3 regions of the Pseudoduganella sp. genome follow, and region 3 is predicted to be linked to each of the others. Evidence: predicted binding sites of a transcription regulator. Region 3 holds the regulator's gene; each other region holds the start of a gene.
The links. Region 3 encodes FNR, which switches genes on or off when oxygen is low (the NO sensors DNR and NnrR bind a similar motif). Its sites were predicted from a motif close to TTGATNNNNATCAA; they were not measured.
Positions count from the first base shown of each region.

Region 1: a site for FNR is predicted at 1,205-1,218, ahead of nirK (copper-containing nitrite reductase). Genes of this name have one in related genera too.
Region 2: a site for FNR is predicted at 2,534-2,547, ahead of ACE3TQ_RS19210 (hemerythrin domain-containing protein). Genes of this name have one in related genera too.

Region 1 is NZ_JAYSCO010000070.1:3,758-11,500, forward strand. It holds gene blaOXA (class D beta-lactamase) at 1-421, shown strand, start outside; gene blaOXA (class D beta-lactamase) at 436-1,170, shown strand; gene nirK (copper-containing nitrite reductase) at 1,356-2,762, shown strand; gene ACE3TQ_RS23355 (Crp/Fnr family transcriptional regulator) at 2,841-3,521, shown strand; gene ACE3TQ_RS23360 (hypothetical protein) at 3,478-4,737, opposite strand; gene ACE3TQ_RS23365 (DUF2249 domain-containing protein) at 4,737-4,964, opposite strand; gene ACE3TQ_RS23370 (Rrf2 family transcriptional regulator) at 4,975-5,370, opposite strand; gene ACE3TQ_RS23375 (nitric-oxide reductase large subunit) at 5,374-7,644, opposite strand; gene ACE3TQ_RS23380 (hypothetical protein) at 7,736-7,743, opposite strand, start outside.
Region 2 is NZ_JAYSCO010000046.1:17,350-25,092, forward strand. It holds gene ACE3TQ_RS19200 (DUF2804 domain-containing protein) at 1-116, shown strand, start outside; gene ACE3TQ_RS19205 (bifunctional acetate--CoA ligase family protein/GNAT family N-acetyltransferase) at 141-2,507, shown strand; gene ACE3TQ_RS19210 (hemerythrin domain-containing protein) at 2,698-3,285, shown strand; gene ACE3TQ_RS19215 (DUF349 domain-containing protein) at 3,365-5,965, shown strand; gene moaE (molybdopterin synthase catalytic subunit MoaE) at 5,962-6,414, shown strand; gene clpB (ATP-dependent chaperone ClpB) at 6,469-7,743, shown strand, end outside.
Region 3 is NZ_JAYSCO010000008.1:48,774-56,516, forward strand. It holds gene cphA (cyanophycin synthetase) at 1-54, opposite strand, end outside; gene cphA (cyanophycin synthetase) at 70-2,247, opposite strand; gene ACE3TQ_RS05865 (ABC transporter ATP-binding protein) at 2,354-4,639, shown strand; gene ACE3TQ_RS05870 (DUF1854 domain-containing protein) at 4,629-5,096, shown strand; gene ACE3TQ_RS05875 (bacteriohemerythrin) at 5,195-5,581, shown strand; gene fnr (fumarate/nitrate reduction transcriptional regulator Fnr) at 5,643-6,416, opposite strand; gene ACE3TQ_RS05885 (response regulator) at 6,519-7,154, opposite strand; gene ACE3TQ_RS05890 (response regulator) at 7,147-7,743, opposite strand, start outside.

The sequences.
Region 1 (7,743 bases), on a different contig from region 3:
TGGCAACCGCGATACCAGCGGCGATGCGGACAAGGACAATGGGGTGACCTGGTCCTGGCTCGGCTCTTCGCTGCAGGTTTCGGCCGACGAGCAGACCGCCTTCCTGCGCAAACTGGTGCGCCATGAGCTGCCGGTTTCAGCGCGTGCGGTCGAGCAGACGGCAGCACTGCTGCGCCTGGACGACCTGCCGAACGGTTGGCGCGTATACGGCAAAACCGGCACCGGCGCCCCGGTCGGTGCCGACGGCAAGGACGACTACTCTCGTGCCTACGGCTGGTTCGTGGGCTGGGCCACCAACGGCAAGCGCACGATCGTGTTCGCCCGCCTGGCGCAGGACGAGAAGAAGGAAGAAGGCGCCGCCGGCCCGCGCACCAAGGAAGCCTTCCTGCGCCAGCTGCCGGCGCAACTCGCCAAACTCTAACCAAGGACTTCATCATGAATCGAAGAATTCTCGCCCTGCTGGCAGGGCTGGGCCTCCCTTTGCTCGCGCATTCGGCGGAACACTGCCTGGCCATGGCCGATGCCGCCACCGGCAAATGGCTGGTGCATGAAGGCGTATGCGGCAAACGTCTGCCGCCCATGTCCACTTTCAAGCTGCCGCTCGCGCTGATGGGCTATGACGCCGGCGTGCTGTGGGATGAGCAGGCGCCCGTTCTGCCCTTCAAGCAAGGCTACGTCGACTGGCGCCCGGTATGGCGCCAGCCGCACGGCCCCGCCACATGGATGAAGGAATCCGTGGTCTGGTACTCGCAGCAAATCACGCTGCAGCTGGGCGCCGAGCGCTTCGCCGCCTACACGCGCCGCTTCAATTACGGCAACGCCGACGTCAGCGGCGATCCGGGCAAGGACAACGGCCTGTCCGATTCCTGGCTCGGCTCCTCGCTGCGCATTTCGCCGGACGAGCAAGTGGCCTTCCTGCGCCGCGTGCTGGCGCGCGACCTGGGCCTGAAACCGCAGGCCTACGAGATGACGGCCGCCCTGGTGAAATGGCCGCAGCAAGTCGGCGGCTGGCAAGTCTACGGCAAGACCGGCAGCGGGCGCGAAGTTGGCTGGTATGTCGGCTGGCTGGAGCGCGATGGTCGCCGCCTTGTGTTTGCCCAGGCTGGCGGCGACAGCGGCATGGACCAGCGCGACGCCTTCCTGGCACGCCTGCCACGCCTGGCACCCTGAGCCGCCGGCCCCATACGCGGGGTCGCCTTCCCACTTGATCTATATCAAAAGTTTCGCAGTCGTTTTGATATGGCGCAGATCTTTCCAAATATTTGACCTGCGTCAATTCAATAACATGCATATGAAACATATGATTTAGCTGTCAAACGGCACAATCCCGTGCCGGACAAACCTGTGAGAAGAAAATGAAACCGACCTTGATGTCCAAAGCCATCGCAGCGCTGGTGATCGGCGCTGCCACCCTGGCGCCAGCTTACGCACAACACGGCCAGCACGGCGGCAACGGCAGCACCGCCGTCAAATACCGCCCGGACGTGACTTACACCCTGCGCACCGATATCGCAGACGGTAAGCTGGTATTCGTGAGCGACTCCGGCGAGACCAAGGGCAAGGCCAACCCGACCTTGCGCGTGCCGGTCGGCGCCGTGGTGCAGATCAACCTGGTCAACGGCGACGGCGCCATCCACGACATCTCCGTACCTGAATTCAAAACCAAATCGAACCAGCTGAAGGACAAGGGCGCATCCACCGCCATCGTCTTCAAGGCCGACAAAAAAGGCGAGTTCACCTATATCTGCACCCTGCCCGGCCACGTGGCGGCAGGCATGATCGGCAAGATCATCGTGGGCGACGTCGAAGCCAAGGCCAAGCCGCAGGGGGCCGACGTCTCGCAGAACCCGATGGCAGTCGGCACCCCGGTCGGCAAGCGCGGCCCGCAGACCGTCAACGTCAAGCTGGACACTACTGAAATCGTCGGCCAGCTGATGGACGGCACCACCTACAAATACTGGACCTTCAACAGCAAAGTGCCAGGCCCGTTCATCCGCGTGCGCGTGGGCGACACCGTCAACGTCGACATGTCCAACGCCAAAGACAGCGAAATGATCCACTCGGTGGACTTCCACGCCGTGACCGGCCCAGGCGGCGGCGCTGCGGTGACCCAGGCAGCTCCAGGCAGCACCAAGAGCTTCACCTTCAAGGCCATCAACCCCGGCCTGTACGTCTACCACTGCGCCACCCCGATGGTGGCCCAGCACATTTCCAACGGCATGTACGGCATGATCCTGGTGGAACCGGAAGGCGGCCTGCCGAAGGTGGACCGCGAGTTCTACGTGATGCAGGGCGAACTGTACACCGCGCAGAAGCACGGCACCCCTGGCGAAGCCGAATTCTCGCTCGACAAGCTGCTGGCCGAACAGCCTGAACACCTGATGTTCAACGGCACCCATGACGCGCTGACCAAGACCCACCGCATGGAAGCCAAGGTTGGCGAAACCGTGCGCATCTTCTTCGGCGTCGGCGGCCCTAACGCCACCTCCAGCTTCCACGTGATCGGCGAAGTGTTCGACCGCGTCTATAACCTGGGCGACCTGACCTCGCCACCGCTGCAGAACGTGCAGACCACCACCGTGGCTCCGGGCGGCGCAACGATGGTGGAGTTCAAGGTCGAAGTGCCGGGCCGCTTCATCCTGGTCGACCACGCGCTGTCGCGCATGGAAAAAGGCCTGGTTGGTTTGCTGCACGTGGTTGGCAAGGAAAATCCGGAAATCTTCCGCACCAACAGCAAGCCTGACGGCGATTCGGGCCACTAAGCAGGAAACAGCCCGACATAAGCGTAACCAGACAGGACCCCCAGCCGGGGGTCCTTTTGCCATTTCAGGAGAACCAATATGCCAAGCCCCAAAATCGACCCCCGCGAGTTCCTCAAGCGACTGCCCCTGTTCGCAGACCTGTCGCAAGAGGAGCTGTCGCTAGTGGCTGCCGGCACTACCGAGCATCACATTCCACGCGGTAGCGCAGTGTTCCAGCGTGGCGATCCGTGCATCGGATTCCACATGGTCATCTTCGGCCAGGTCAAACTCAGTTTCCTCTCAGCCCAGGGCAATGAAAAGATCGTCGAGATCATCGGCCCCGGCCACAGCTTCGGTGAAGCCTTGATGTTCATGGAAAAGCCCTACATCGTCACCGCCCACGCAGTCAGCGATTGCATGCTGCTGCACATTTCCAAGCACACCGTGTTCGCCGAGCTGCAGCGCAACCCGCAGTTCGCGCGCCGCATGCTGGCCGGCATGAGCCGCCGCCTGCATGGCTTGATTTCGGATGTGGAAGCCTACTCGCTGCGCTCAGGCAGCCAGCGCATCATCGGCTACCTGTTGAAGGATGATGATGCAGGCGATGGTTCGGAGATCACGCTGGCGGTCAGCAAAAAGCTGCTCGCCTCGCGTTTGAACCTGACGCCGGAGTACTTCTCGCGCGTGCTGCACGAGCTGGCCGACCAGGGCATGATTGCCGTGAACGGCCGCCAGATCAAGATTCTGGATGCGGCGCGCCTGCGAGCTTACGAAGGGTAAACGCCGCCAGCGCCAGGTCGAAACCCAGGCGCATGCAGGCCACCGCCAGCACCGCACCCGCGAGCTGGGCCAGCCAGCCGGGTGCGAAGGCGGCGCCCAGCAGCAACAGCACGCTGGCGGCGTGCCAGGCCAGCTGCACGCGCGGCTCGCTGTCCGGCATCAGCTGGCGCACGCCCGGCACGTCGCAACCGGCGTGCTGGCCGTGGTACCACAACAGGAACGGCACGATCTTGTACAGCATGCCGTTCACCGCCGACATGGCGAAGCCGGCGATAAACAGCACACCCAGAACCAGCGACCTGTCCCCGCCCTTCGGGCACAGGAATACCAGCACGCAGGCCAGCAGGGAGCCCAGCGACAGCCACCAGTACCAGGTCGACACATCGGCCGCGCGTTTGCGGCGCTTCAGCAGCAGTATGGTGTAGACGGCGAACAGCGCCAGGCAGACGGCCACCAGGCCGGCGCCGATCCATTGCCATGGCTGCTCCAGCAGGTAGCCGGCGGTCCACAGCGCCAATCCGGCCAGGCAAAGCGGCGGCAAGGCAAACGCCAGCGGGCGCGGGAACAATTGGGTGGACTGGAACATCGGCACCACCTGGAACACCACCGACACCACCAGCACGCCGACCCAGCCCACCAGGGCCCAGGCGGCATGCACATTGGTCCAGACGGTCGGCTGCAGGCGCAGCGCGCCCACCAGCACCGCCACCAGCGTCAGGCCGATGGCAACCGCGCAGCCCAGCGCCAGCACCGCCTGGCGCATGCCCGCCACCACCGGCAGCGCGGCCGGCGCCGAGCGCTGCGCCAGGGCGCGCGCCAGCACCGCCACCAGCAGCGCAAAGGCGCCCGCCAGCAGCATGCCGCCGGCGCGCAGGCAGAGCGGCCAGCCGCACAGGAAACCGCAGGCCAGCAGCAAGGTACCGCCGCCCAGCGCGCCCCAGATCGCCGGCGCCAGCCGGCGTGCCCAGTGCAGCTCCACGCCCGCCACCACCGGCACCATCTGCAGCAGCGACCCTGCCATAGCCATGCCCAGGTAGCCAAGCGTGAGCAGATGGGTGGCTGCCAGCGTGGCCGGCGCCCAGCGCGTGGTCATCGCGTCCGCGCCGTGCCACACCAGCAGCAGGCCGGCCAGGGCACCAAACCAGGGCGCCACCAGCAGGAAGCGCAGCGGCAGCGCCAGCCCGGGCGTATGCTCGAATGCCAGCTTGCGTTGCATCAGTTGGCTTGGGTAATCAGGATTTCGTAGGTGTAGTTGTCGCGCATCGAAGTGGCGTAGCGGTAGCCGTTGTTCTTCAGGATGCGGTACAGCGGCACCGGCTCGCGGTCGATGACCATGCGGATATGCTGGCCGGGTTGCAGCTGGTCGAGCGCTTCCAATACGCGCTCCATCGGTTCGGGCGGCACCATGCCGCACAGCTCCAGGACAATTTCAGGCGCACTCATGATGGTTCCTTCAGAGTAGGTCCGCCAGGGTCTGGCGGTCGAGATGGCCGAGGTAGGCCTCGGTCGCCTTGCGGATGCCTTCCTGCAGGCGGCAGGCGCCGCTCAGCTGGCAGGTGTTGCGCGTGGCGTTAAAACATTCAACGATGGTGAAATCGGCTTCGGCCAGGCGCACCACGGCGCCCACCGAAATCGAAGCCGGCGGCTGCGCCAGGCGCAGGCCGCCGGCCCGGCCGCGCCAGGTGGCCACCAGCCCGGCCTGGCCGAGCCGGTGTGCCACCTTGCGCAGGTGATGCTCGGAGATCGCGTGTGCCTGGGCGATCTCCTGCACGGTCACCAGCCTGCCCTGCTGCCGGCCCAGGTACATGAGCAGGCGCAGTGCGTAGTCCGTGTGACCGGTCAGGCGCATGGCTTAGTTCTCCAGCACGGCGCCTTCGGCAACGGATTCCTCCTGCTTCGCCTTGCCAACCAGGCGCAGGGCGAACAGGGCCAGGAACACGCAGCCAACCGCGAACACCACGTCGCCCGGCACGCGCAGCCAGACCGCGGTTTCCATGAAGGCGGAGTGCACCACCTCAGGCGAACGGGCGTACCACATGCCCTTGGTGATCGAGGCCACGGCCTGGTAGATACCGGCTGGGACCAGGGACATGAACACCATCATGGCCAGGCCGATATTCATGGTCCAGAACATACCGGCCAGCAGTTTGTCGGACCAGGCCAGGCGATCCACCAGGCCGCGCAGGCAGAACAGCATCAGGCCGATACCGAGCATGCCGTACACGCCGAACAGCGCAGCGTGGCCGTGGGCGGCAGTCATGTTCAGGCCCTGCATGTAGTACAGCGCGATCGGGGTGTTGATCGAGAAGCCCAGCAGGCCAGCGCCCACGGTATTCCAGAAGCCGACGGCGATGAAGCACAGGATGGCCCATTTGTAAGCACCCAGCCACGGAGCGGCTTGCGAACGCTTGTAGTTGCGATAGGCTTCGATACCGATCAGCGACAGCGGAACCACTTCCAGCGCGGAGAACATGGCGCCGATGGCGATCACCGAAGTCGGCGTACCGGTGAAGTACAGGTGGTGCAAGGTACCCAGGATGCCACCGAACAGGAACACGATGGTTTCCAGGATGATGGCGCTATTCGCCGACGCGGCGCGGATCAGGCCCAGGCGGGTGAACAGCAGCGCGATGACAGCGGTAGCGAACACTTCGAAGAAGCCTTCCACCCACAGGTGGACCAGCCACCAGCGCCAGTACTCGACCATCGAGTAGTGGGTGCTCTTGCCCCAGGTCAGGGACGTCGCATAGAAGCCGCCGATGCACAGTGCAGCCAGGAACACCATTGCGATGATCCCACGGCTTTCCGATGGGGTTTTCAGTGCCGGCCACAGGCCGCGACCAAGCAGGAACGCCCAGAACAGCAAGCCGATGAACAGCAGGATCTGCCACACGCGGCCCATGGAGGTGAACTCCAGGCCCTGGTTACCCAGCCAGAAAGCGAAGTCGGTGCCTTTGTGGCCCAGCACGCCCAGCCAGCCGGTGGCGGTCGAACCAACCACAATGAACAGCAGCGCGTAGAACAGCACGTCGGTGCCCAGCTTTTGGAACTTGGGTTCCACGCCGGAGATGGCAGGCGCGATATACAGGCCGGTCGCCAGCCAGGCGGTCGCAATCCACAGCACGGCGAACTGGGTGTGGATGGTGCGGCTGACGGTGAACGGCAGGATTTCTGCCAATGGGAAGCCGAAGAAGCTGGTGCCTTCCACTGCATAGTGGGCGGTGATGATGCCCATGCCGACTTGCGCCAGGATCAGGCCGACGACAACCAGGAAGTACTTCTTGGTGGCCTTCATGGAAGGCGTGGCTTTCAGGCTGAACAGCGGATCGTTCTTCGGCGGCACAGGATCTTCTTCTTCCTTGTGCATGCCGTGGTAGAACAGCATGCCGGCGATGGCGCCGATCATCAGGATGACCGAAGCAATCGACCAGATGCCGGCGCCGGCGCTCGGCGTGTTATCGACCAGCGGTTCGTGCGGCCAGTTGCTGGTGTAGCTCAGGCCAGTTTCGCCCGGACGGTCGGCAGCGGCAGCCCACGAGGACCAGAAGAAGAAGCCCGACAGCGCAGCGCGGTCATTCGCTTCCGGCAGCGCGTTCGGGGTCATTGCATACTGCTCGCGCAGTTTTGCATATTGCGCTTCATCGCCGAACAGGCCGGTGTAGTGGGCCGCCACGATACGCACTGCTTCAGCGCGGATGGCGGACAGCTTCACTTCATTGGTGTCGGCGTTGTAGGTGTTGGTGCGCAGTTCGGCTTTCACCAGGGCGTCAACGTGGGCCTTGCCGCCCGCTTCCAGCTGGGCGTAGTCCTTGTTGAAGTTTTTGCGCGCGAACAGGTCCTGCAGGGCGACCGCTTCGCGGTGCAGCCAGTCAGCCGACCAGTCCGGCGCCAGGTAGGAACCGTGGCCCCAGACGGTGCCCAGCTGCTGGCCACCGGCCGACAGCCAGGCGCTTTGGCCGTGCTTCACCTGGTCAGGGGTGTAAAGCACGGCGCCAGTCTCGTCGACCACTTGCGCAATCGGCGGCGCTTTCAAATAGATTTCGCGGCCCACCCAGCCTAGCACCGTGAACGATGCAAGGCAGATAATGGCGAGCCACGTCCATAACTTCTTAGTGGCGTGCATGATAGCTCCTTTTGTGGTGTTTCAAATGTATGTTTTTAGCCAGAATACAGCCGCCACCCGGGCAGCTCACATGATCCAGGTCAAGTGTTAATTAATGGC
Region 2 (7,743 bases), on a different contig from region 3:
GCTACATCCAGCCGGTCGGCTATTTCAGCGGCTGGGTGCGGCGCGCGCCGGACGCGCCGAAACGCATCGTCACCCAGCTGCCCGGCGTGACGGAAGACCACTATTCGCGCTGGTAGCGGGCGCAGGGAAAGGGAAGCCGCATGAGCGTCAGGAATATGGACAGCCTGTTCGAGCCCGCTTCGGTGGCCATTGTCGGCGCCTCGCTGCGGCCGGACCGCATCGGCACCCAGGTCATGAATAATATGGCGGAAAGCGGCTTTGCCGGCGCCATCTGGCCGGTCAACCCCAAGTACGAGCAGCTGCGCGGCATTCCCTGCTACGCGCGCCTGTCGGCCTTGCCGCGCGCGCCGGACCTGGCCATCATCTGCACCCCGCCCGAGACCGTGGCGGAACTGATCGCCGAGCTGGGCGCGCGCGGCACGCGCGGCGCCATCATCCTGACCCCGGTCAGCGACGCCATCCGCCAGCAGGTGATGCGCGCCGCGCGCCCGCACCTGCTGCGCATCCTGGGGCCGGGCGGCATCGGCCTGCTGGCGCCGCTGGCCGGCCTGAATGCCAGCGCTGCCCACGCCGGCGCCAAGCCGGGCAAGACCGCTTTCATCGCGCAGTCGGCGGCCGTGATGACGGCGGTGCTGGACTGGGCGCGCCAGCACGGCATCGGTTTCTCGCGCGTGGTGTCGCTGGTGGAGGGCGGCGATATCGACCTGGGCGACATGCTCGACTACCTGGCCGCCGACGACGACACGGCCGCCGTCGTCATGCACATTGAATCGGTGACCTGCGCCCGCAAATTCATTTCGGCGGCGCGCCTGGCCGCGCGCAGCAAGCCGGTGGTGGTGCTGAAGGCCGGCCGCAGCGGCGACGACAAGGTGTACGACGCCGTGATCCGGCGCGCCGGCATGCTGCGCGTGTATTCCTCGGCCGACCTGTTCGACGCGGTGGAAACGGTGGCGCGCGCGCGGCCCACGCGCGGCACACGCCTGGCCATCATGAGCAACGGCAGCGGCACTGGCCAGCTGGCGGCGGACGCGCTGCAGTACGTGCACGGCAAGCTGGCGCAGTTCTCGCCCGAGACCGGCAAACGCCTGCGCAGCGAGCTGCCCGCCGGCCTGCCGCCGGTCAATCCGATCGACATCGGCGGCGAAGCCAGCGCCGAGCGCCACGTCGCCGTGGCCAGCGCCTTGCTGGCCGACCCTGACGCCGACGCGCTGCTGCTGGTGCACGCGCCGTCCTCGGCGGCGGCCAGCACCGGCGTGGCGCAGGCGCTGGCGCCGCTGCTGCGGCAAAGCGGGCGCAGCGTGCTGTCCTGCTGGCTGGGCGGCGATGCGGTGGCCGGCGCGCGCCAGGTCTTTGCCGACGCCGGCCTGCCGACCTACGACACGCCGGAAAAAGCGGTGCGCGCGTACAGCCAGGTGGTGCAGTACGCGCGCAACCAGGCCTTGCTGATCGAGGTGCCGGGCCAGGTGCCGGCCCATTCGGTGCCCGAGCGCCAGGCCGCGCGCCAGCTGGTGCAGGCGGCGCAGGCGCGCGGCGAAGCGGAACTGGCGCCGGCCGACCTGGCGGCCGTGCTGGCGGCCTACGGCTTGCCGCTGGCGCCCGCCAGCGCGCTGCCGCCGGACGTGCAGCAGCTGCGCATCGCCATGCAGGTCGACCCGGTGTTCGGTCCCGCCATCAGCGTCGGGCTGGGCGGCAGCGCCGGGCGCGTGGTGGACGACCGCGCGGTCGGCCTGCCGCCGCTGAACACGGTGCTGGCGCGCGACATGCTGCGCCGTACCGGCGTCGGCCGCGCCCTGGTCGCCGAGCGCGAGATCCTGTGCGGCGCCCTGGTCCACGTGGCCGAGCTGGTGGCCGACATCGGCGAAATCGCCGCGCTTGAAATCGACCCGCTTACGGTAGCCGACGGCCTGCTGCAGGTGCATGGCGCGCGCCTGGCGCTCGGTCCGCGCCGGCCGGAAAGCAGCATGGCGATCCGGCCCTATCCGCATGAGCTGGAGCAGGAAATCGAGTGGCAGGGCGCGCCGTTGCTACTGCGCCCGATCCGCCCGGAGGACGCGCCGGCCCATGTGCGCTTCTTCAGCCGCCTCGATCCGGACGACGTGCGCCTGCGCTTCTTCTCCGCCATGAAAGAGCTGCCGCCGGCCCAGCTGGCGCGCCTGACGCAGATCGACTACGACCGCGCCATGGCCTTTATCGCCACCCGCACCGGCGCCGATGGCCAGCCCGAAACGCTGGGCGTGGTGCGCGCCGTGGCCGACCCGGACAACCAAAAAGCAGAGTTCGCCATCATTGTGCGTTCCGATTTGAAAGGCAAAGGGCTGGGGAATATCCTGTTCCAGAAATTGCTTGACTATTTCCGCAGCCGCGGCACGCGTGAAATCACGGGCGAAGCCCTGTCCGAGAATAGCGGGATGCAACAACTGATGCGCAGATTCGGCGGAACCGTGACGCCGTCGCGGGAAGCTGGTATGGTAGATCTTCGCCTTGCGCTGCAATTGAAAACCTCCTAAATTGTGGAGGGCGCTGTGACGTTACATTGATGAATGTCAAAGCGTATCTGTCGGGCTAATTTACACTTGTACTTCCGTTTCCGCGTAGCGAACTTAGGGAGCAAGAATGTTAACGGCCACATATACATTAGTTGCGCTATCCGTTGAACAGGCTAACGTGCGCCTTAGCCTGCTGTCGTTTCAAAAATACGTGCAATCGACGCTGCTGCGCCAGCAGCGCTTGACCCTGTCCCAGCTCGAATATGCCTGCGAAACCCTGGAGCGCCTGTACCAGGCCTGCCACTGGCGCAAGATCGAGCTGTACCTGATTCCCGCGCTGCAAAATGCCACTGAGCAAGCCAACCAGCTGCTGGACGAACTGAGCCGGCTGAACCAGGCCGCGCTGGCCGTGATCCGCCGCCTGCAATCGGAGCTGGACCTGGCCAGCGAACACAGCGAGCGGCAGGTGGCCGACATCTGCGCCGCGATTGAAACGTTCTGCACGGTGCTCCTGCAGCGCCTGGAAAAAGAGGAGAAGGAACTGTTCTCCATCGCCCGCACCGCCATCGGCGGCGAAGCGTGGTTCGATATCGCGAATAAATTCCTGGCGCACGACGCCCAGGTGGTGGAAGCGCGCCGCTCGCCCGCTGCCGCCGACAAAGACAGGAAAGCCTTGTCCCAGGCCCGCCAGGTGCGCGCATCCCTGCGGAACGACGACGAGGCCGCAGTTCCTGTGCCGAAGCTGCGCTACCACCGGCGCATGCGTTCGGCCCATCGCGCCGCTGCGGACACGGCCTGACATGCCGTGGCTGCATTCGCCGCCCCGGTCGGGCGGCGCTGCGCTATGATGGTGGTTTTGATCCATTCATAGCACAACTATGTTTGAGTTCCTCTTCAAGCAGCAGGCCAGCCAGGCCAGCGTTGCCGGACAGTCGAGTGCCGGCGGATCGCAGGCACCGCTTGGCACCCCCGCAGAACGCCGCGCGGCGCAAGCCGCGCTGGCCCGCAACCTGGCGGGCGACGAGGCCGCTGCGGTCGAGCTCATCCTTAACAGCGAATTTGCCGATGTGCGCCTGGCGGCGGCCGAGCATGTGGTGTCGCAGGACGCGCTGGAAAAAGTCCAGCACGCCGTGCGTAATTCGGACCGGCGCGTTGCCAAGCTGGTGCAGGGGCGGCTGGACGCGATCCGCCACACCCAGGCCGAGCAGAAGCAGGCGGCCAATTGCATTGCCATGGCGCAGCGTCTGTTGGCGGACGAAAAGTTGACGCCCAACCAGGTCGCCGACCTGGACCGGCTATGGAAGGTGATCGACGCCGCGCCCGGCGCCGCTGCCGAGTTTGCCCATGTGCGGCAAGCACTGGGCGAACGCCTGGAGGCCCAGGTGGCCCTGCAGCGCGCCATGATCGATGCCCTGGCCACCTTGCGCCAGCAGCCCGACGCGGCCACGTTCGAGCGCCTGGCGGCCGAGCATGCCGCGCACCTGGCCGCGCCCGAGCACGCCTCGCTGCCGCGCCACCTGCTGCACGATTTCGAGGCCGCGCTGGCCGCCGGCCGCGCCGCGCAGGCCGCGAGCGCCGCAGCCGCCACCCCGGCCACTCCGGCCACTCCGGCCGCCCCGGCTGCCGCGGCGGCGGCCCCGGGCGCCCGCGCCAACGATGAAGGCGCCACAGCGTCCGCCACAAGCGCCGCTGCCGGACAGCCCAACGGCGCCGCCGGTGCGCCCGAGCTGCCGCCCGCCGCCAGCCATGACGGCGCCGACCCGCGTCCGCCGCGACCGCCCCGGGAAAAACACAAACCGACGCCGGCCGAACAGGAAGCCAACCGGCAGTTCATGGACCTGGTGGAGGCGATGGAAGCGGCCTTGGCGCAAGGCCAGCTGCACATTGCCGCCGAACACGACAAGACCCTGAAAGACAGCAAGACCGGCCGCCTGACGCCGGCCCAGGCCGAGCGACTGGCCCATGTACGCGCCGACCTGAAGCGCCTGGGCGACTGGGCGCGCTGGGGCGGCAATGTTTCGCGCGAAGAGCTGGTGCATGCCGTTGAGCAGCTGCCGGGCGAAGGCCTGGGCATGAGCGAACTGGCGAAGAAGGTCGGCAGCATGCGCGAACGCTGGAAGGCGCTGGACAGTATCTCCGGCGCCGCCCCCAAATCGCTGTGGGAGAAATTCGACGCCGCCTGCACCGCCGCCTACGCCCCGGCCGCCGCCCACTTCAAGCACCTGGCCGACGAGCGCCACGCCAACGCCGCCAAGGCGCAGCAGCTGGTGGACGAGGCCAATGCCCTGATTGAAAAAGACGCGGCGCAGCTGGAAGCGGCCGGCGGCGCCCAGGTGCACCGCGAGGAATCGGCCTCCGGCAACCTGCCGCACACGCACGACTGGCGCACCCTGGCCTCCAGCACGCAGCGCCTGCGCCAGGCCTGGAGCCGCCTTGGCACCATCGACCGCAAGGACAAGAAGCGCCTCGACGCGGCCTTCACCAAGGCCATGGACACCCTGATGGCGCCGCTCGACGCCCAGCGCAAGATCGAAGTGGCGCGGCGCGAGCAACTGATCGAGGAAGTGGGCAAGCTGAACCCGCTCGACCGCCACACCATTGACACCCTGCGCGGCCTGCAGGAATCGTGGCAGGGCCACGCGCGCGCCTTGCCGCTGGAGCGCAAGACCGAGCAAGTGCTGTGGCAGAAGTTCCGCGCCGCCTGCGACCAGGTGTTCGCCAAGCGCAAGGAGCACGCCCACGCCGCCGACCACGAGCGCAAGGCCCACCTGCACGCGCGCGAAGCCATCTGCGCCAGCCTGGAAGGCGCCCGGTTCGAAGGCGAGGACAAGGCCGTGCTGGCCGCTATCGGCAAGGCCTTGAAGGAAGCCGCCGCAGCCTGGCATGCCTCCGGCGTGGTGCCGCGCGCCAGCGAGCAGCGCATCGACCAGCGCTACCGCGCCGCGGTCGGCGCCCTGCAGGCGCAGGCGGACGCCATCCGCAAGCGCGCCGGCGCGGCACAGGCCAACGCCCTGCGCGAGAAACTGCGCCTGGTGCAGGCGCTGGAAAGCGCGCTGGCCGGCGCCGATGCCATCGACAGCGCCGACTGGAGCGCCCGCTGGCAGGCCTTGCCGCCGCTGCCGCCGGAGCAGGAGCGCGCTTTGCGTGCCCGCCTGGACGCCGCGCTGAAAGCCGTCGAAGGCACAGGGCAGGGCGGACGCGCCGCCTACGCCACCCAACTGGAAGACAACCGACAGCGCCTGCTGTCCGAAGTGCTGCGCCTGGAAATCGTGGCCGGCATCGACAGCGGCGCGGAATTTGCGAAAGACCGACTCAAAATGCAGGTGGAAGTATTGCAATCGTCCCTCAAATCCGGCCAGAAACCGGCCAGCCACGCCGCCCAGTTACTTGCCCTGTGCGCCATGCCCGCCCTGGCGGACGCCCGCACGGCCAGCCGCATCGAGCAGCTGTTCCGCAAGCTGGGCGCGGAGGGGAAATGAGCGACGTACGTATCCAGGCCGAAGACTTCGATTTGTCCCAGGAAATAGCGCAACTGCGCGCCGGAAACCCCAAAGTTGGCGCTATAGTCAGCTTCGCTGGCACCGTGCGCGACCTGAACGAGGGCGCCTCTGTGGCGGAGATGGAGCTCGAGCATTATCCCGGCATGACTGAACAGTCGATCCAGGCCATCATCGAGCAGGCCAAAGCGCGCTGGCCGATCTATGGCGCGCTGGTGATCCACCGCGTGGGGCCGCTCAAGCCCATGGACCAGATCGTGCTGGTGGCGGTGACCTCGCCGCACCGGGGCGAAGCGTTCTCGGCTTGCGAATTTATCATCGACTACCTGAAAACCGAGGCGCCGTTCTGGAAGAAGGAGCAGACGCCGGAAGGCGCCCGCTGGGTCGATGCCCGCAGCAGCGACGATGAAGCATTGAGAAAGTGGTCTTGAAAACTGTCAACGCATCCTTAGATTGTTGTTGACAATGATTCAGGAGCGTTAGACATGCGCCAAGACAAACTTACCACCAAATTGCAAGAAGCCCTCGCCGACGCCCAAAGCCTGGCCGTCGGCAACGACAACCAATACATCGAACCTGCCCACCTGCTGCTGGCTTTGCTGAATCAGGAAGACGGCGGCGCACGCTCGCTGCTGCAGCGCGCCGGCGTCAACGTCGGCGGCCTGGCGCAGGCCCTCAAGCATGCGCTGGAGCGCATGCCCAAGGTCTCGGGCGGCGACGTCACCGTCAGCCGCGAGTTCGTCAACATGCTGAACCAGGCCGACCGCGAAACGCAAAAGCGCGGCGACCAGTTCGTCTCGAGCGAAATGGTGCTGCTGGCCATTTCCGACGACAAATCGGACGCCGGCCGCCTGGCACGCGAGAACGGCCTGCAGCGCAAGGCGCTGGAGACCGCCATCGACGCCGTGCGCGGCGGCTCCAAAGTCGACTCGCAGGAAGCCGAAGGCCAGCGCGAAGCGCTGAAAAAATACACGCTCGACCTGACCGAGCGCGCCCGCATGGGCAAGCTGGACCCGGTCATCGGCCGCGACGACGAAATCCGCCGCGCCATCCAGGTCCTGCAGCGCCGCACCAAGAACAACCCGGTGCTGATCGGCGAACCCGGCGTCGGCAAGACCGCCATCGTGGAAGGCCTGGCGCAGCGCATCGTCAACAACGAAGTGCCCGATTCCCTGCGCGGCAAGCGCGTGCTCTCGCTCGACATGGCGGCCCTGCTGGCGGGCGCCAAATACCGTGGCGAATTCGAAGAGCGCCTGAAAGCCGTGCTGAAAGAGCTGGCGCAGGACGAAGGCCAGACCATCGTCTTCATCGACGAGCTGCACACCATGGTGGGCGCCGGCAAGGCCGAAGGCGCGATGGACGCCGGCAATATGCTGAAGCCTGCGCTGGCGCGCGGCGAGCTGCATTGCCTGGGCGCGACCACGCTCGACGAATACCGCAAGTACATCGAGAAGGATGCCGCGCTGGAGCGCCGCTTCCAGAAGATCCTGGTCGACGAGCCGAGTGTGGAAGCCACCATCGCCATCCTGCGCGGCCTGCAGGACAAGTACGAGCTGCACCACAAGGTGGAAATCACCGACCCCGCCATCATCGCTGCGGCGGAGCTGTCGCACCGCTACATCACCGACCGCTTCCTGCCCGACAAGGCGATTGACCTGATCGACGAAGCCGCTTCCAAGATCAAGATCGAGATCGACTCCAAGCCGGAAGTGATGGACAAGCTGGAACGCCGCCTGATCCAGCTCAAGATCGAGAAGGAA
Region 3 (7,743 bases):
GTGGTGGCTCCACAGATTTGGACCGCGCAAGGCGCGGGTGCGAATAACTTCCATTCCTCGTAATCCCGTTTAGTTTTTCTTGGTGTTCCACTCGAAAGTGCGCAGCGCAGCGCCGATCAGGTCCGGCGACAGGCCCATGGCCCAGCCGGCGCCAATCGCCGCCAGCACCGCTTCGGTGCGGTCTTCTTCGCTGGCCGGCAGGCAGGACGGCGGCAGCACGGCCAGCTCGTCGCGCCCGGCAGCCATGACAAAGCCGCCCTCGCGCAGGAACACGGCGCGGCCGCCATCCTGGCGGTGCGAATCGATGGCCGGCACATGCTCGTCCTTGCCGTAGAAGATCACGTCACCGTCGCACAGTTCGGCCATTTCGACCACCTGCGCATCGGATGCGTTCAGCACCGCCGCGCCTTCCGGCAGCACCACGTCGACCTGGGTGCGCAGCACGCCGAACATCTGTTCCGGGTTGTTGATGTAGAACTCGCCCAGCTCTTCGTGGCCGGCGGCGTCGGTCACCACGCCCACGGTGCACTTGTCGTAGGAGAAGCCTTCGCTCAGGATCATGCGGTTGGAATTGGCGAATACCGCCGCTTCCACATTCTTGTTAATCAGCAGGCGCTGGCCGGATTCCCATTCGGTCAGCGGGCCGCGCGCCACCGGGCGGCCATTCAGGTACACGCCCTGCTCGGTGGCGGTGCCGACATAGCGGCCGCCCATTTGCAGCAGCCAGCCGATCAGGCGCGCGATCAGCGCGTTCTGGCGCGAGCCAGCCACGCCGACGATCGGGATGCGGCCGTCTTCGCCTTCCGCGAACAGCTGGTCGGCGATCGCGTGGCCCACCGGGCGCGCAATGCCGCCGGCGGCCGGCTTGAGGTGGGCCAGCAGGCCCGGGCTGGCGTTCACTTCGATGATCGCGCCGCCCTGTTCCTCCAGCGGTTTGGAGATGTCGGCTGCCACCAGGTCGATGCCGGCGATGTCCAGGCCGATGGTGCGCGCCGCCAGCGCCGCCATTTCGGCCACGGCCGGATGCACCAGGTCGGTCACGTCGTTGGCGACGTTGCCGTTCACCTGGATCAGCACCTTGCGGCCGGCTTCCACCACGGAGTCCGGGGTCAGGCCCTGGCGCTTCAGGTCCAGCTGCACTTCCTCCGACTTTTTCGGTTCCACGATATTCAGCGGGAACTCTTCCGTGGTGCCGCGGCGCGGATCGGTGTTGATCTGCGTATCCACCAGCTCCTGCACGGTGGACTTGCCGTCGCCGGTCACCCACAGCGACTCGCCCATGGAGGCGGCCACCATGCGGCGGCCCACCACCAGCAGGCGATGCTCGTTACCGACAATGAATTTCTCGACGATGACGCTCTTGCTGCCGCCGCGCACCACGGCGATATCGTAAGCCGCCTTCACGTCGGCCTCGGTCATCAGGTTCAGCGACACGCCGCGGCCATGGTTGCCGTCGTACGGCTTGACTGCCACCGGCAGGCCGATGTCCTGCGCCTCTTCCCACGCCTCGTCGGCGCTCTTGACCAGGGTGCCCTCGGGCACCGGCACGCCGACCGATTTCAGCATGTCCTTGGTCATGTCCTTGTCGGACGCGATGCCTTCCGCGATGGCGGAAGTGTTGTCGGTTTCCGCCGTCCAGATGCGGCGCTGGCGCGCACCGTGGCCCAGCTGCACCAGGTTGCCGTCGGTCAGGCGGATGTGCGGGATCTTCCGGTCGGTGGCCGCATCCACGATGGAGGCGGTCGATGGACCCAGGCACAGCGACTCGACCATCGAAGTCAGTTTTTCCACCGTGGCGGCCAGGTCGTACGGCTTGTCTTCAATCGCCGCCATCATCAGGTCCTTGCCGGCTGCCAGTGCGGCGCGGCCGACCTGTTCCTGGCGGGTGCGGAATGCCATTTTATAAATGCCGCTGCCTTCGGCGGTCTGGCGCGTCTTGCCGAAGCCGGTGCGCATGCCGGCCAGGTTCTGCAACTCCAGCACAACGTGCTCGAGGATGTGGCCGGCGTACGTGCCATCGCGCAGGCGCTCCAGGAAGCCGCCGCGTTCACCGACGCCGCAGCGATGCTCGACCAGGCCTGGCAGGAAGGCGATCAAGCGTTCATAAAAACCGGGGAGTTTGTTCGAAGGGTAGTTTTCAAGCTCGCCGATATCCAGCCAAGCCTCGATCACCGGGCGATAGGTCCAGATGTTCGGTCCGCGCAGGTGTGTTACACGGAGAAACTCAATGTCTTTCTTTTTTGTCATGTTTTAGCTCTTGTACCTCTTGCGGTATACTCCGCCCGTCCTTCTATTTTCCCACTGTTTCGCAATTCTTGCCACTTGGCAAAGAGTGCCCGGAGTCTGATTCACAATGATAACAAACCAACTTTCCTCTGAGCTCAGCCTGACAGAACTTCCCGACAGGTGGCGCACAGAGATCCCGGCGCTGCTTGCTCCTGATGAAAACGTACTCGGCGCGCTGGAGGTTGACCTCGACTCCCGACTCCACTTCAACAAAGGGCTGGTCCTTATCACGGAGCGCCGCATTATGGCACGCGCCCCCGGGGAAACGGTATGGCAAGACTGGGCTTATCGTCGTGGAATGGCTCTAAAGCTGCACGACCACGCCGGCGTCGGCCACCTCGAACTGGTGGACGACAAACAGCGCCTGGCCGCATGGCGCTTCACTCTGGGCCAGAACCTGCTGGCTATCCGCCTGCAGGAAAACTTCGCGCGCCTGCATGAAGCGCATGTGGAAGGAAAACCACTACAGCAGGTCGAACAGAACGCCTGCCCCACCTGCAAGGCTCCGCTGGAAGCGGACCAGGAAGAATGCCCGGTGTGCACCAAGGTGGTCCACACCCCGCCTTCCACCTGGACCCTGTTCCGTCTGTGGCGTTTTGCCAAGCCTTACCAATGGCAGCTGCTGCTCGGCTTCACGCTGATGCTGCTGTCCACCGGCGCGCACCTGATCCCGCCCTACGTGATCATGCCGCTGACCGACAACGTGCTGATCCCTTACCAGAACGGCAAACCGGTCGATACCTCGCTGGTCGCGCTGTATATGAGCGCCCTGGTGGGCGCCGCCATCCTGGCCTGGATTTTCGGCTGGGGCAAAACCTATGTGCTGGCCCTGGTCTCGGAACGCATCGGCGCCGACCTGCGCACCACCACGTATGAGCACCTGCTGCGCATGTCGCTTGAATACTTCGGCGGCAAGCGCACCGGCGACCTGATGTCGCGCATCGGCTCCGAATCCGACCGCATCTGCGTCTTCCTCTCGCTGCACCTGCTGGACTTCGCCTCCGACTGCCTGATGATCATCATGACCGGCGTGATCCTGTTCACGATCGACCCATGGCTGGCCGTCACCACCCTGCTGCCGCTGCCCTTCATCGCCTGGATGATCCACCTGGTGCGCGACCGCCTGCGCACCGGCTTTGAGAAGATCGACCGCGTATGGGGCGAAGTGACCAACGTGCTGGCCGACACCATCCCCGGCATCCGCGTGGTGAAAGCCTTTGCGCAGGAAACACGCGAAGCGCAGCGCTTCCGCACCGCCAACAAGCACAACCTGGCCGTCAACGACAAGCTGAACAAGGTATGGTCGCTGTTCTCGCCGACCGTCTCCTTCCTGACCGAGCTGGGCATCCTGGTGATCTACGTGTTCGGCATCTACCTGATTTCCAAGCACAGCGTCACGGTCGGCGTGCTGAGCGCCTTCGTCACCTACGCCACCCGTTTCTACGGCCGCCTGGACTCCATGAGCCGCATCGTGTCCGTGACGCAGAAATCGGCCTCCGCCGCCAAGCGCATCTTCGACATCCTCGACCACGTATCGAGCGTGCCGGACCCGGCCCAGCCGGCCAAACTGGAAAACGTGAAAGGCGACATCACCCTGCGCGAAGTCGGCTTCCGCTACGGTAACCGCGCGGTCAACCGCGGCGTCAACCTGGAAATCAAGGCCGGCGAGATGATCGGCCTGGTGGGCCACTCCGGCTCCGGCAAATCCACCCTCGTCAACCTGATCTGCCGCTTCTACGACGTGGCCGAAGGCGCCATCCTGCTGGATGGCCAGGACATCCGCAATTTCGCCGTCTCCGACTACCGCCGCAACATCGGCCTGGTGCTGCAGGAGCCGTTCCTGTTCTTCGGCACCATCGCCGAGAACATCGCCTACGGCAAGCCGAACGCCACGCGCGAAGAGATCATGAAAGCGGCGCGCGCCGCCCACGCCCACGACTTCATCCTGCGCCTGCCGCAGGGCTACGACTCGATGGTGGGCGAGCGCGGCCAGGGCCTGTCCGGCGGAGAGCGCCAGCGCATCTCGATTGCACGCGCCCTGCTGATCGACCCGCGCATCCTGATCCTCGACGAAGCCACCGCCTCGGTCGACTCCGAAACCGAAAAGGAAATCCAGAAAGCGCTCGACAACCTGGTGGCCGGCCGCACCACGATCGCCATCGCGCACCGCCTGTCCACCCTGCAGCGCGCCAACCGCCTGGTCGTGATGGACCGCGGCAAAGTGGTGGAAGAAGGCCCGCACGAGGAGCTGATGGCCAAGGAAGGCGCCTATTACCGCCTGTACCAGGCACAAGCACGTAACGTCGACACCGACCTGGATGACAAAGCAAAGAGCCGCGAAGATGACAATTGATTTCCAACTGAGCCGCGACAGCTTCGGCAAACTGAACCTGGTCGACGCCAACGGCGTGCGGCACGAAAACGTCTCGCCGGTGCGCGCCTTCCCCATCCAGGCCCCGGAAGAAGGCCTGTCGCTGGTGAACACCGACGGCAAGGAAGTGGCATGGCTGGATCGGATTTCCGACCTGCCGCCGGAGATGGCCGACATCGTGCGGGAAGAGCTGGCCGGGCGCGAATTCATGCCCGAGATCACCCGCATCATTGATGTGGGCAGCTATGCCTGTCCGTCCACCTGGACCGTGGCCACCGACCGCGGCGAGACCAGCTTCGTGCTGCGCGGGGAGGAAGATATCCGCCGCATTGGCAGCGTCTCGCTACTGGTCTCCGACAGCCACGGCATCCACTTCTTGATCCGCGACCAGTTCGCGCTCGACAAGCACAGCAAGAAGATCCTCGACCGCTTCATGTAGCACGGGCGCGCCCGTTGCAGGGCAAATTTGATCTGGGTCATGGGCGGACGATGTTGCCGCCAAGCACAATAGCTCCATTACATAAAGTGGTGGTGTGCATGGATTCTATCGTTTTCGGCCCCGACCTGGCACTCGGCATCCCCGTGATGGACCAGTCGCACCGCATCGTCTTTGACCTGCTGGAGTCGATGCAATCCCTGGCGCGCCCCGCTTTCGACGCCGCTTGCCACCAGCTGGCGGCCGAACTGGCCGAAGACCTGGCGGAGGAGAACCGGCTGATGGCGACCATCCAGTATCCGCTGGCCGCCACCCACCGCGCGGCCCACGACGGCCTGCTCGCCTCCCTCGACCATGCGCTTTGCCTGCTGGCAGCGGGCGACGAGGCCGGCGCACGCCAGATCGTGCATTCGCTGCCGGACTGGTTCGCAGCACATATCAACACCATGGACCTGGCCCTGGCAATCGCCGCCAGCCGCCTGGAATAAAAAGGGGGCAGCCGAAGCTGCCCCATACACCCCCTACAGGTGAGAAACTTGTACGCGCGGATTATGCAACCGCGAGTTCTTGCGCCATGCCGCCGGAGGACATCGCCTCGAGCTTGGCGCGGTCGAGAATGCGCAGGTCGCGGTTCTGCAGCACGATCGAGCCATCCTGGCGCAGGCGAGCCAGCTGGCGGCTCACGCTTTCCACCGTCAGGCCCAGGTAGCCGCCAATGTCTTCACGCGACATGCGCAGCTGGAAGCTGGTCGACGAATAGCCGCGCTGGGCGTAGCGGCCAGCCAGGTTCAGCAGGAACAGGGCCAGGCGCTGCTCGGCGCGCATATGGCTCAGGAACAGCATCACCGACTGTTCGCGCTGGATTTCGCGGCTCATGGTGCGGTGGAACTGCTGCAGCAGGCCGGGAATCTGCATCACCAGCTCCTGCAGGCGGTTGAACGGGATTTCACAGACCTCGCTGTCTTCCAGGGCGACCGCATTGCAGGAATGCTGGCCGGCGCCGATCGCTTCCATGCCCAGCAGGTCGCCGGCCATGTGGAAGCCGCCGATGGTCTGTTCGCCGCGCTGGTTCACCTGCACGGTCTTGAAATGGCCGAAGCGCACCGCATACAGGCTGTGGAAGCTGTCGCCAGTCTGGTACAGCGGTTCGTCGCGGGCCACGCGGCGGCGGCGCGCAATGATCTGGTCCAGGCGGGCCACGTCATCCTCAGCCAGGCCCTGCGGCAGGCACAGGCGGTTAAAGCTGCACAGCGAGCATTTGGGTGCGACTGGTGCGCAATTCTTGGTGGCGTTTGCAGGGGTGATTGGGATGACCGGGCTCATGATGCTGCTCCTTGTTTTCGATGGAGACAGTATCGCGCCCGGAACCATTTCCCGGTATCAAGCTTCCTGTGTAGTTGCTGTAGTGGTTCCCCTACACCCGGTTCAGATGAGTCCGTGCTCCAGGGCATAGCGGGTCAGCTCTGCATTGCTGGACATGCCCATTTTCTCGAGGATGCGGCTACGGTATGTTGTCACTGTATTAGGACTGAGGTGCAGTTTCTCCCCGATCTGCACCAGCGGCTCGCCCTGGGCGATCAGCTTGAACACTTCCAGCTCGCGGTTGGACAGCTCCTCGTGGTCGCCGCTCGGGCCGCCGCCCACCAGGGTTGCCAGTTTTTCAAGTAACGCCGGGCTCACGTGCTTGCCGCCGGCCGCCGCCTTGCGCACCGCTTCCACCAGGGTTGGCGTCGGGGCGTCCTTGGTCAGGTAGCCGGACGCGCCCAGCTTGAGCGCGCGCACGGCGTAAATCTCCTCCGAATAGGTGCTCAGCACCAGCACCGCCATGCGCGGGCATTCGCTGCGCAGGGTTTTCAGCAGGTCCAGGCCGTTCTTGCCCGGCATTTTGATATCGACCAGCGCCACGTCGAAACTGCGCTCCGCCACCCGCGCCATCGCTTCCACGGCGTTGCCGGCTTCCCCTTCCACGCTGATGTCGGGCGCGGTGCCCAGCATCAGGCGCACGCCGTTGCGCGCGATGGCGTGGTCATCGACCAGCAGTACGGTGATCTTGTCACCCATTCTTATCCTCCAATGGCAGGCGCAGTTGCAGGGTGGTGCCCTGCCCGGCCTTGCCGCTGATTGTCAGTTCGCCGGCAAAGCGGCGCGTGCGTTCGTGCATGCCGAACAGGCCCCACGATTCGCGGTCGGACAGGCCGGCGCTTTCGATGCCCTTGCCGTCATCCTCCACCCGCAGCACGACGTTGTCGCCATCCCGGTCGACCAGCACGCGCGCCTCGCTGGCTTCGGCGTGGCGCACCACATTGGTCAGCGCCTCCTGCGCCACGCGGAACAGCATGGTGCTGCGCTCGGCGTCCAGCTCCAGTGCCGCCGCGTCGGGCGTGATATGGCAGCTGCAGCGCAAGCCGCTGCGCTGGGCCACCTGTTCGGAATACCATTCCAGCGCAGGCCAGATGCCCAGTTGGTCCAGCACGCTGGGCCGCAGGTCGGTGATCACGCGGCGCACGGTCTCGATGGCGTCCTGCGCCAGCTTGGCGGCATCCTGCAGCAGCGGGTCCGATTGCTCGCCGCCGCGCTCGATGGCCACCGAAATGTAAGCCTTGATGCCGGTCAGCAGGCCGCCCAGTTCGTCGTGGATCTCCTGCGCGAT